Regions from separate parts of the Flocculibacter collagenilyticus genome, predicted to be linked through region 1. Evidence: predicted binding sites of a transcription regulator. Region 1 holds the regulator's gene; each other region holds the start of a gene.
The links. Region 1 encodes sigma-54, which starts transcription at its own class of promoters, with help from an activator protein. Its sites were predicted from a motif close to GTTGGCACGNNNNTNGNNT; they were not measured.
Positions count from the first base shown of each region.

Region 2: HUU81_RS04495 (DUF883 domain-containing protein) is a predicted target of sigma-54. The motif match lies at 2,100-2,118, and genes of this name have one in related genera.
Region 3: HUU81_RS05310 (flagellar hook-length control protein FliK) is a predicted target of sigma-54. The motif match lies at 1,362-1,380, and genes of this name have one in related genera.

Region 1 is NZ_CP059888.1:3,426,562-3,429,847, forward strand. Features, by position in the region: gene ptsN (PTS IIA-like nitrogen regulatory protein PtsN) at 1-418, opposite strand, end outside; gene hpf (ribosome hibernation promoting factor) at 439-726, opposite strand; gene HUU81_RS15205 (RNA polymerase factor sigma-54) at 754-2,244, opposite strand; gene lptB (LPS export ABC transporter ATP-binding protein) at 2,280-3,005, opposite strand; gene lptA (lipopolysaccharide transport periplasmic protein LptA) at 3,053-3,286, opposite strand, start outside.
Region 2 is NZ_CP059888.1:1,013,559-1,016,844, forward strand. Features, by position in the region: gene HUU81_RS04480 (lysine N(6)-hydroxylase/L-ornithine N(5)-oxygenase family protein) at 1-580, shown strand, start outside; gene HUU81_RS04485 (hypothetical protein) at 723-995, opposite strand; gene HUU81_RS04490 (hypothetical protein) at 992-1,501, opposite strand; gene HUU81_RS04495 (DUF883 domain-containing protein) at 1,510-1,857, opposite strand; gene HUU81_RS04500 (BON domain-containing protein) at 2,717-3,268, opposite strand.
Region 3 is NZ_CP059888.1:1,207,359-1,210,644, reverse strand. Features, by position in the region: gene HUU81_RS05310 (flagellar hook-length control protein FliK) at 1-1,233, opposite strand, end outside; gene fliJ (flagellar export protein FliJ) at 1,420-1,863, opposite strand; gene fliI (flagellar protein export ATPase FliI) at 1,870-3,213, opposite strand; gene fliH (flagellar assembly protein FliH) at 3,252-3,286, opposite strand, start outside.

The DNA.
Region 1 (3,286 bases):
GATCAGTATCGGCTTTGCGCAATCTTTTCACCATACTTTTATCGTCAAGCATGCTAGCAACGGCTGACAACGTACTTAAATGTTCTTTACATTGCTCTTCGGGTACTAACAGTGCAAAAAATACATCAACTGGCTTTTGATCGATTGAGTCGTATTGGATCGGATTTTTACTTACTAAAAAAATTGCGACCGTTTTTTGCGTATTCTTCAAGCGGCCATGGGGAATAGCAATTCCTTTACCAATCCCGGTACTGCCTAGCTTTTCTCTTGCCATTAAACTGTCCAAAATTTCATGTTGGCTAATATCAGGCAGTTTAGTGTGTGCCAATTGGCTAATGTACTCTAAAATACGTTTCTTGCTATTAAAAAGGACTGCACATTTTGTGCAGTCCTCAGACATCAAAGTTTTAAAAGACATATTACAATAACTATTCTTTTTTAGTGGCTTGAAAGTTTTTCCTTATGTTTAATGACTTGTCGGTCTAGCTTGTCAATCAACCCATCTATCGCCGCATACATATCGTCGTGAGTGGCTGTGGCAAACAACTCTCCGCCATTAACATGGAGTTTTGCTTCCGCTTTTTGCATTAACTTTTCGGAATCCAAAATAACGTGAACATTATTGATATGATCAAAATGTCGCTCTAATTTGGAAAATTTATTATCTACATAATCTTTTATCGACGAAGTGGCATTAACGTGACGGCAAGTTAAATTGATTTGCATAAGCACTTTCCTTCTTTCATCAAGAGCTTACAGTAAGCTCTTTCTTTGGTTAGATGGAGGGATAGACAAAGACTCACGATACTTCGCAATCGTACGTCTTGCTACCTTAATACCTTGATCAGCCATAATTTCTGCAATCTTACTATCACTCAATGGCTTCGCCGCATTTTCTGCAGAGACTAATTTTTTAATCAACGCTCTGATCGCTGTTGATGAACACTCGCCGCCGTTTTCAGTACTTACATGGCTTGAAAAAAAGTACTTAAGCTCAAAAATGCCGCGTGGTGTATGCATATATTTCTGCGTTGTCACACGTGAAATGGTTGATTCATGCATATCTACCATTTCTGCCACATCGTTCAATACCATTGGCTTCATGGCCTCGTCACCATACTCAAAAAATGCCTGTTGCTGCTGCACAATACAATTCGCAACTTTGAGTAAGGTATCGTTTCTACTTTCCAAACTTTTGATAAACCATTTTGCATCTTGTAAATGAGAACGAATAAATTGCGTATCCGTAGATGACTTACTGGTTTTAGACAACGCCGCGTATTGCTGGTTAATAGTAACTTTCGGCATTGAGTCTGGATTTAATTCTACAATCCAACGGCCTTTTTTCTTCACGACTGATACGTCTGGAATAACATATTGCGGTTGTTCAGTAATCACCGCACTGGCTGGCCTTGGATTAAGGCTATGGATAAGTTGCATAACCTCTTTTAGCTGATGCTCTTTAAGCTTAGTCTTTCTTTGTAAAGTACGATAGTCACGATTACCTAATAAATCGATATATTCGTTCACAATGGTTTTTGCGTCAGACAAATAAGGCGTATCGTTGCTAAATTGACCTAACTGAATCAGCATACATTCTTTTAAACTGCGGGCTCCCACACCTAATGGGTCCATTAATTGAATACGCTTTAGTACTACTTCAACCTCATCAAGCTCTACATCGTCATCGCCTAAGCTATTCAGAATATCTTCTGTAGTAACTGATAAATAGCCTGAATCGTCAATCGCTTCAATTATCGCCATGGCGATCGTTTCATCTGTAGGGCTAAACCGGGTTAGCCTAACTTGCCATAAAATATGATCTTGAATATTATCGGTCGTTTCACCTTGAAAAACCATATCATCATTGTCGCTAGCACCAGACACTGACGCCACCGGCGCTGCACTAATATACTCATCCCATGAACTATCAACAGGCAGCTCGTCCGACATATTCTCTTGTTGAACCGCTTCCGTTGTATCCATTTCTTTTACCTCTGAAAACGTCATGTCTTCAGCTTCACCATTGGCATCTTGTTTGGTGGTTCCGTCGTTGCTGTCGCTCACTTGTTCAGGCGATGAGCCATGATCTTCTTCCACTTCAAGGAGTGGATTACTGTCTAAGGCTTCTTGAATTTCTTGTTGCAAATCTAACGTCGATAATTGCAAGAGACGAATAGCCTGTTGCAATTGTGGGGTCATGGTCAACTGTTGACCAATTTTTAACTGTAAAGACTGCCTCATAAAATCCGATAAATTCCTTTAACTAATTAACTTAACTATAGCGTGAATTGCTCACCTAGGTATACATCTCTTACGGTCTGATTTGCTAACACTTGCTCAGGTGTACCATTCGCAATTAATTCACCATGGCTCACAATGTATGCATGCTCACACACGTCTAGTGTTTCTCGTACATTGTGATCAGTAATTAATACTCCAATGCCTTTATTCTTTAAATGCTGGATAATCTTTTTGATGTCTAATACTGAAATTGGGTCGACCCCTGCAAACGGCTCATCCAATAAAATAAATTTGGGATTAGCGGCCAATGCACGAGCAATTTCTACACGACGACGCTCTCCGCCAGACAAGCTCATGCCTAGGCTATCGCGAATGTGACCAATATTGAATTCTTCTAACAACCCATCTAGCGCTTCTTCGCGCGTTATTCGGGTTAAATCGCGGCGAGTTTGCAAAATGGCCATGATATTGTCATAAACGCTAAGTTTTCTGAAAATAGATGCTTCTTGCGGCAAATAGCCAATGCCTTCTCGTGCTCTTGCATGCATTGGTTCCAATGTTAAATCTTGGTCTGCAAGCACAATGCGCCCCCGATCAGATGGTACCAACCCCACAATCATATAAAATGTAGTTGTTTTACCTGCTCCGTTCGGCCCTAACAAGCCAACTATGCTGCCAGCTGCAACATCGATACTTACATCGCGAACAACTTGACGACCTTTGTAACTTTTTGCCAGATTTTGTGCTGATAATATTGTCATTGATTCACTTATTTGTTTCGTAAACTTTTCTCAATTTTCATCAAAAGTTATGGCGTTTCAATTTTCGACTCTTCAGGTGCTTCCTTGTTCACGCTTTCATCTTTAGCGTTGGTTTCTTCTGTCTTATTTTTGTCTTGAACGCTTTTAGCCTCAATATCTTCTGTAGTAAAAATGGTGGTTACACGTGAAGATTTGTTTTCTTGTTGGCTGGTTGCATCTAATTTTTGCGCTTCTAAGTCATACTCAATCACGTCGCCCTTAACTAGGCTGTCGTTTTGCTT
Region 2 (3,286 bases), 1.6 Mb from region 1:
CGGTATTACTTCTGCATGCCTAAAAGAGTTATATCAACAGCTTTACCACGATCGGTACGTACTTAGAAAACCAGCTTGGTGGACAATTCAACCAAACCGCAGCTTAACGGGCATGCTAAGCAATAGTGAAGGTTACCAGTTAGAAGTACAGCATGGTCAAACGCACCACGTAAGCCATATTCATGCTGATATTGTGATTTTTTGCACTGGCTTTGAACGATGCATTCCTCAGTGCCTTAAGCATATAGAGCCAAGTTTAACGTTAGCCGATTTGAAAAATCCAAGCCTTACACCAGATTTTTATATTAAGAACTATGCTGATCAAATTTCTCATAGCCATGGTAGCGATAACCGTATTTATATGGTGAATGCAGGGAAAAGCTCGCACGGCATTGCAGAACCACAGCTAAGTTTAGCCGCATGGCGTGCAGCTAAAATAATCAACAGCGTACACGGTAGTGATTTATATCAGTTAGCTGAAGAGGAGAATTTGATTGATTGGGGATTACCTAGCCAAGACCTTGCCGCTAATGCGGAGTTAACCGCTCATGAAGACTCATGTGCAGTGCATTATATGTAAAAGAAACTCTGCCTCTTAAGTTCGTCTAAGCGCTTTTGCTCTTTGCTCTTGCTCGTTTACTTGGAGCCATCAAACTACACTTGTCGCGGTGTGAGCAAAAAGCGTTTAGATAGAATACAAATAAACATGAAAGGTTACGCGCCTAGCTAGCTAGTCGCATTAAAGAAATCACTCTAAAAATCTGTGTAGTCCAAGATGTTCCAGAATGCTCTTGTTGATTCGACATCAGTCCACGTATACAGCCTATGCCGAAAAACAATGCAATTGTGCTTGGTTTACGTAATTGAGTATACAGTTTAGATTTTACAACACGTTTTTGCCTATCAAGCGCTAGGCAATGAGTTTCATACGTTTCACTGAGCGCTTTAACTTCTTGTTGCTCTTTGCCAATCAACCAGCTCGATAATAAAGTCATGACTGAGATTCCTCCTTCGGTTGGTGAGAAAATACCGAGTCGAGTGTTCGGGTAATGCTAATTTCAGATGTTAAGCTATGGATCGTTGATTTTAGCCACCAAAGGACAATGGTATTGACTCCGATGATCGCTAAACCTGTTAACGTCCAATGTAATCCGGCTTGAATTAACCCGTAGGTAGCAAACACATTTACGCCAATCCATAAACAAGTAAACACCGCGAAAAAAGCTAGTGCGACCATCAGTGTCGAGGCCAATGCTCGCAAAGACAATCGACAATCGGCAGCTAGCAAATTACTGCCAGCTACCCACCGATCGCGATATTGTTGCCACAGGGTTTCTAATGATGCTAAAAGCGATGATAACGGATCAGGTTCAGCTAATTGAGTAATAGAGCGCTGTTCTATTGTCTCAGCAGTATCTGCAATACTTGCGTTATGCTGGCCAGCAGGAATATCAGGCTCAGTGTGGGCAGCTGAATTTTTCTTAGGATCCGTTGGGCTCATCTAACTACCTACTTCTTAGAAAATAAGCTAGTTAATAATGCACCTGCTGCAAACGCAATACCAACTGTTGCCACAGGGTTTTTGCTTGCAAAAGTGCGTACTTTTGATTTCTGCCAGTTTTGTTGAAGTTCATGCTGCTTTTCAGTTAATGCATGTGCAGATTGGCTTGCTGCATTACGAACAGACTCTTCGGTATTATGAGCACGAGCGGCTAAATTATCGATAGTTTCATGCAATGCACTTGTAACACGGTCAGTGAAGAAATCTTCGTGCGCAGCGTTAGCGGTTGCTGGGTTTGCTGCACTGTTTTTAGTGTTAGTACTATTCGATTTGTTAGGGTTTGCTTGGCTTGCCATGATGGCCTCCTCTGTCTACTATTTCTAGGTATAGCCTCTACAAATAGCTAAGCTATTGATATTGAACTATGTCCCGCTTAGTTTCTAAAAACGTATATTTTGAGTATAGTCTTGATGAAAAAACGCGTATGACTATTTAATATTCAGTAATAATTTTATTACTAGTGTAAGCAATTCATCTCACGTTTTACTCAAGTGCTGTGTTATTCCAATTAGTACAACAGCAGCAGTTACATTATATAGAGCAATGGCTGTGCCAATAATTTAATCCTTTAAAATCAATAGGTTGTGTTTTCGTGTTGTTTTGTTAAGTGAACACACATGAAACAATTTCGGTAAGTGAGTAAAATTTACACATTAGATGGTTGATTAACTAGATTGATTACTAGATTAATTAACTAGGGCTAGTTACTTAAAAAGTAATTGGTGGGGATTGCTAATGGCAGCGCTTATCACTTTCTTAACATAAAAAATGCATAAGTGATATCGCCTAACAAATCACAAACAGACGTCAGTTATTTTATTGCTAGGTATATAGGGTGTGAGGATAGCGAAAGGTCTTGGTAACGTTAGTTGGTAAACACACTATGGTTTTCAGTCGCAGGTAACTTTAGTTTGGTTTAACATGTTGAAAAACAGGGGAAAGTAAATACGAAAAAGAGCCAGCGAATGCTGGCTCTTTCGATAGGAATGATTGAAACAACCATTCACTCACTACAATTAATCAAAACCATTCACCTAACAGGATGCGGTAGTTTTCCGTTATGTGTTTGTGAATTAACTAATTGTATTCCTCGTTTCATTAAACATACAGCGTATGTGTAGGTAGTTTTGTGATTAACTTACTATCTGAATAAAATTATTCAATAACGTTAATTTTATCAATCACACGTTTTACGTCGTTCGTATTTTCAGCAATAGTAACCGCTAGGTCGCGCTCTGCGCTTGAATTAACTTCACCTTTAAGGATTACTATGCCCTTATTAGAACTTACGTCAATGCCAGTGCCACTTACGTTTGAATCTAGCAACAAGCGTGTTTTAACTACAGTTGTTACTTTTGAATCAGTTAATGATTGAACAAAATCACTTTTTTTATCTTTATTGTTGTTTAGTACTGTTAAGTTATTTTCAACAGACTTAACGCCATCAAGACCTTCGATTAACTCTTCTGCAAGAGCCTTATCAACATCACTTTCTACTTTACCTGTAAGGTAAACTTTACCGTCTTTAACATCTGTATTAATGTCAAAAGAATTCAGGTTAGTATTTAACAATAAGGTGGTTTCTGCTTTACCATCAATCCATGCATCATGAGCTGTTTTCTCCCAGCTGTTTGCTTTGTTATTACCTGCAAATGCTGAAGTACTTACTGATAAACCCACTAATAGTGCAATCGTCTTAATTTTCATAACATCCTCCTATTGATA
Region 3 (3,286 bases), 1.8 Mb from region 1:
TTCGCTCATAGATAACGTGCGGTCATTTGAGTTTGCCGCTTTCAATGCTGCTAATTTATCTTCAAGTGACATATCGTCCTGACGCTGAGCGCTTTCCAAGGCTGAGCTTAGTGCTTTATCTGAGCCAGTGCCCGCTGACTCATCTATTGCTTTATGTACGCTCGTTGAAATCAATGACGCTTTCGGTGCTGTTTTATCACTATTAACCATGTCATTAAGGGTTTGGCTGTTCTTACTTAACAATGCTTTTGTCGACTCAATCAGTGCCGTTAATTCAGCATCTTCGTTCTTTGGTAACTGTTCAGCTTGTAAAGGCTCTGCATTAGTTGACGGAGTTGCTTTACTTAATAGTGTCTCAGGGTTAGTTGTTTTAGCAGCATGAGCGCCGCTAATTGTGGAGTCATTTTCTTTTGTTGCAGCTTTATCAGCGATAGGATCAGCATCGTCATCAACTGACTTAGAGGTATGTTGATTCAATTTAGCCAACTCTTCTGCGGCTAACATCCCATTATTTTTTTCCGCTAACGCGTTAGCGTTATTTGCAGCTTCATCAGACTCATTTATTATATTTTGGACAGGATTAAACGCGCTTTTTTCTGCGCTTTGCTCACCATTTATTTCCTGAGAAGCTACTTTATCAAAGTGCGCAGCGCCAGCCTTACCTTCGAATTGCTGCTCAGCAGCACTTTCAATAATAGCGAGTATCTTAGTTGCTTCTGACTTTTTATCGTTCTCTGGCTCATGCGCAGCTGACTCATCATTTGATGAGTGCGGAGTTAAATCTTTTTTATGTTCCGATGAAGAGTCTATTTCACTCGCGCTTTTAGACTGCTCGGTCGCAGTGCTGTACTCCTTACGGTCAGACGATGTATTGCTTTGTTCAAGCTTTTGCTGCGCTATTCGTTGCTCTTGCTTCTGCTTTGCTTGTGCTTTTTCATTCTGTAATTGTTTATTATTAATTTCATTATTGCGAGCTTGCTCGTTGCGCACTTGTTCGCTTCTTGCTGCGGCATTTCTAATGTCTGTATTGCGTTGCTCTTGCCTGCCATCGGCAAGTTTTGTTGCTGCCTCACGCTTTGCATCCATTTGTTGCTGTTGTTGCCTTTGGTGAGACTGTTGCATCACTGAATTAAACTCTGAATTAGCATCTGAATTTCGTTCAGGCGCTTTCTTTGGTGCTTTAGGAGCCTCCATTTCTATAGGCTCTGGCAGTATGTGCATGGGTGTTCTCATCGATGCCTCGCAAATGTATTCGTATATTGAATGGCTACTAAATCAGCAGCAACCTAACTCTACTATCTAAACTGTGCGCTTATTCTTTTGTGGATAAACAGCTATATCCAACGTCTGTACTCAGAAGCATTCAATAACTAGGCCAAGTTTATTTTTTATGGATTTAAAATATTAAGAAAGCAGCGGTTACCGCTTCTGATTTCGAATAAACTGGTTGGTGGCAATTTCATCTAACATTTGTTGTTCTGCTTTATCTAGCCGCTCTTGCTTTGCCAGTTCATGCTTTTCAATCAGCATTTCAAGTGCTTTGCGTTTTTGTTGTTGCTTCAACCACAGCTCTTTGCGTTGTTCCACAACACGTTTTGCGGTATTAACGGCATTAATTTGCTGCTCAGATGCAGAGTCTAACTTTTTCATAAATGCTTGGTACTGATTATAAAAATTCCCTTCAATACCTTGTTGCGCTTTGTAATGAAGTTGCTTCATATAATCAAGGCGATATTGTTGAATACCTTCAAGTTTTTGCTCGTTGTCAATCAGGTGGTGCTGTGCTTGCCGTAAATCGATTCCCAGCTTATCTTCCTTATCCTGTTCTACCTGTAAAACGGTTTTTAACTGTTCAATAGCCATAAATTACTACTGAGGTTGCGCTAAAGGAATAAGCTGGTTTAACCCTGCGAGTGCTTCATCATAAGGTATGACATCTGTCATTTCTTGAGTTAAATACTGCTTTATTTGGGGCATCATATTAATCGCATGATCAAGTTGAGGGTTTGAGCCTTGGCTGTAAGCGCCAATAGATATTAAGTCGCTATTTTGTTGATAAATTGAATAGAACTGCTTCAATGCTCTAGCCTGTAATTGATGTTCCTTACTCGTCACTTGCGCCATTACGCGGCTGATTGATTTTTCAATATCGATAGCAGGGTAATGACCAGCATCAGCAAGTTGACGAGAGAGCACGATATGGCCATCTAAAATAGCTCGGGCAGCGTCGGCTACCGGATCCTGTAAATCATCACCTTCCGACAGAACCGTATAAAACCCTGTAATCGAACCTTGTCCTTCACCACCATTGCCTGCTCGTTCGATCAATTGCGGTAGTTTGGCAAATACCGAGGGGGGATAACCTTTTGTTGCTGGTGGCTCGCCCACTGCTAATGCAATTTCACGTTGTGCCATGGCATACCGCGTGACCGAATCTAATAACAGCAATACATTTAGTCCTTGATCACGAAAATATTCGGCAATCGTTACCGCCGTTTCACATCCTCTAATGCGCATTAATGGCGAGTTATCTGCTGGAGACGCCACCACCACTGAGCGTGCTCTGCCTTCTTCACCTAAAATTTCTTCAATAAATTCTTTTACTTCGCGGCCACGTTCACCAATCAAGCCAACAACAATCACGTCGGCCGTGGTACCTCGTGTCATCATCCCTAACAGCACACTCTTACCTACACCACTGCCGGCAAATAGCCCCATACGCTGACCTTGCCCTACTGTGATTACGCCATTAATGGCCTTTACACCTACATCTAAGGGGTCACTAACAGGTCTACGATTTAATGGATTAAGTGGTTCTGCTTTCGGGGAAACATGATGCTCTGTATTTAACGGGCCTTTTCCATCCAATGGCTTGCCTGAACCATCAACCACCCGCCCTAGCAACTCCATACCAACAGGAATACCGTATTTTCCAGCCTTCGGCACAACTCGCGCACCGGGTAAGACACCATGCACATTTTCACAAGGCATCAAATACGTATATTCCCCATTAAAGCCAACCACTTCAGCTTCAATATCGCCTGATACGGTTTCAACTAGGCATTGGCTACCAACTGGCGTTCGGCACCCAATGGCTTCTAGCGTTAGCCCAACAACCCGAGTTAAACGACCAGCAACAACTGGTTTGGCAGACTTCACCAGTTTGGGGTATTTGTTTAAACGTTCTTGCAATGAGGCAAGTTTTTCGGCCATTGTTATTGTTACCTAAAAATAATACTGATAACGAACAATTACGATTGCTCTGCATCGTTAAGGAATTGTTCAA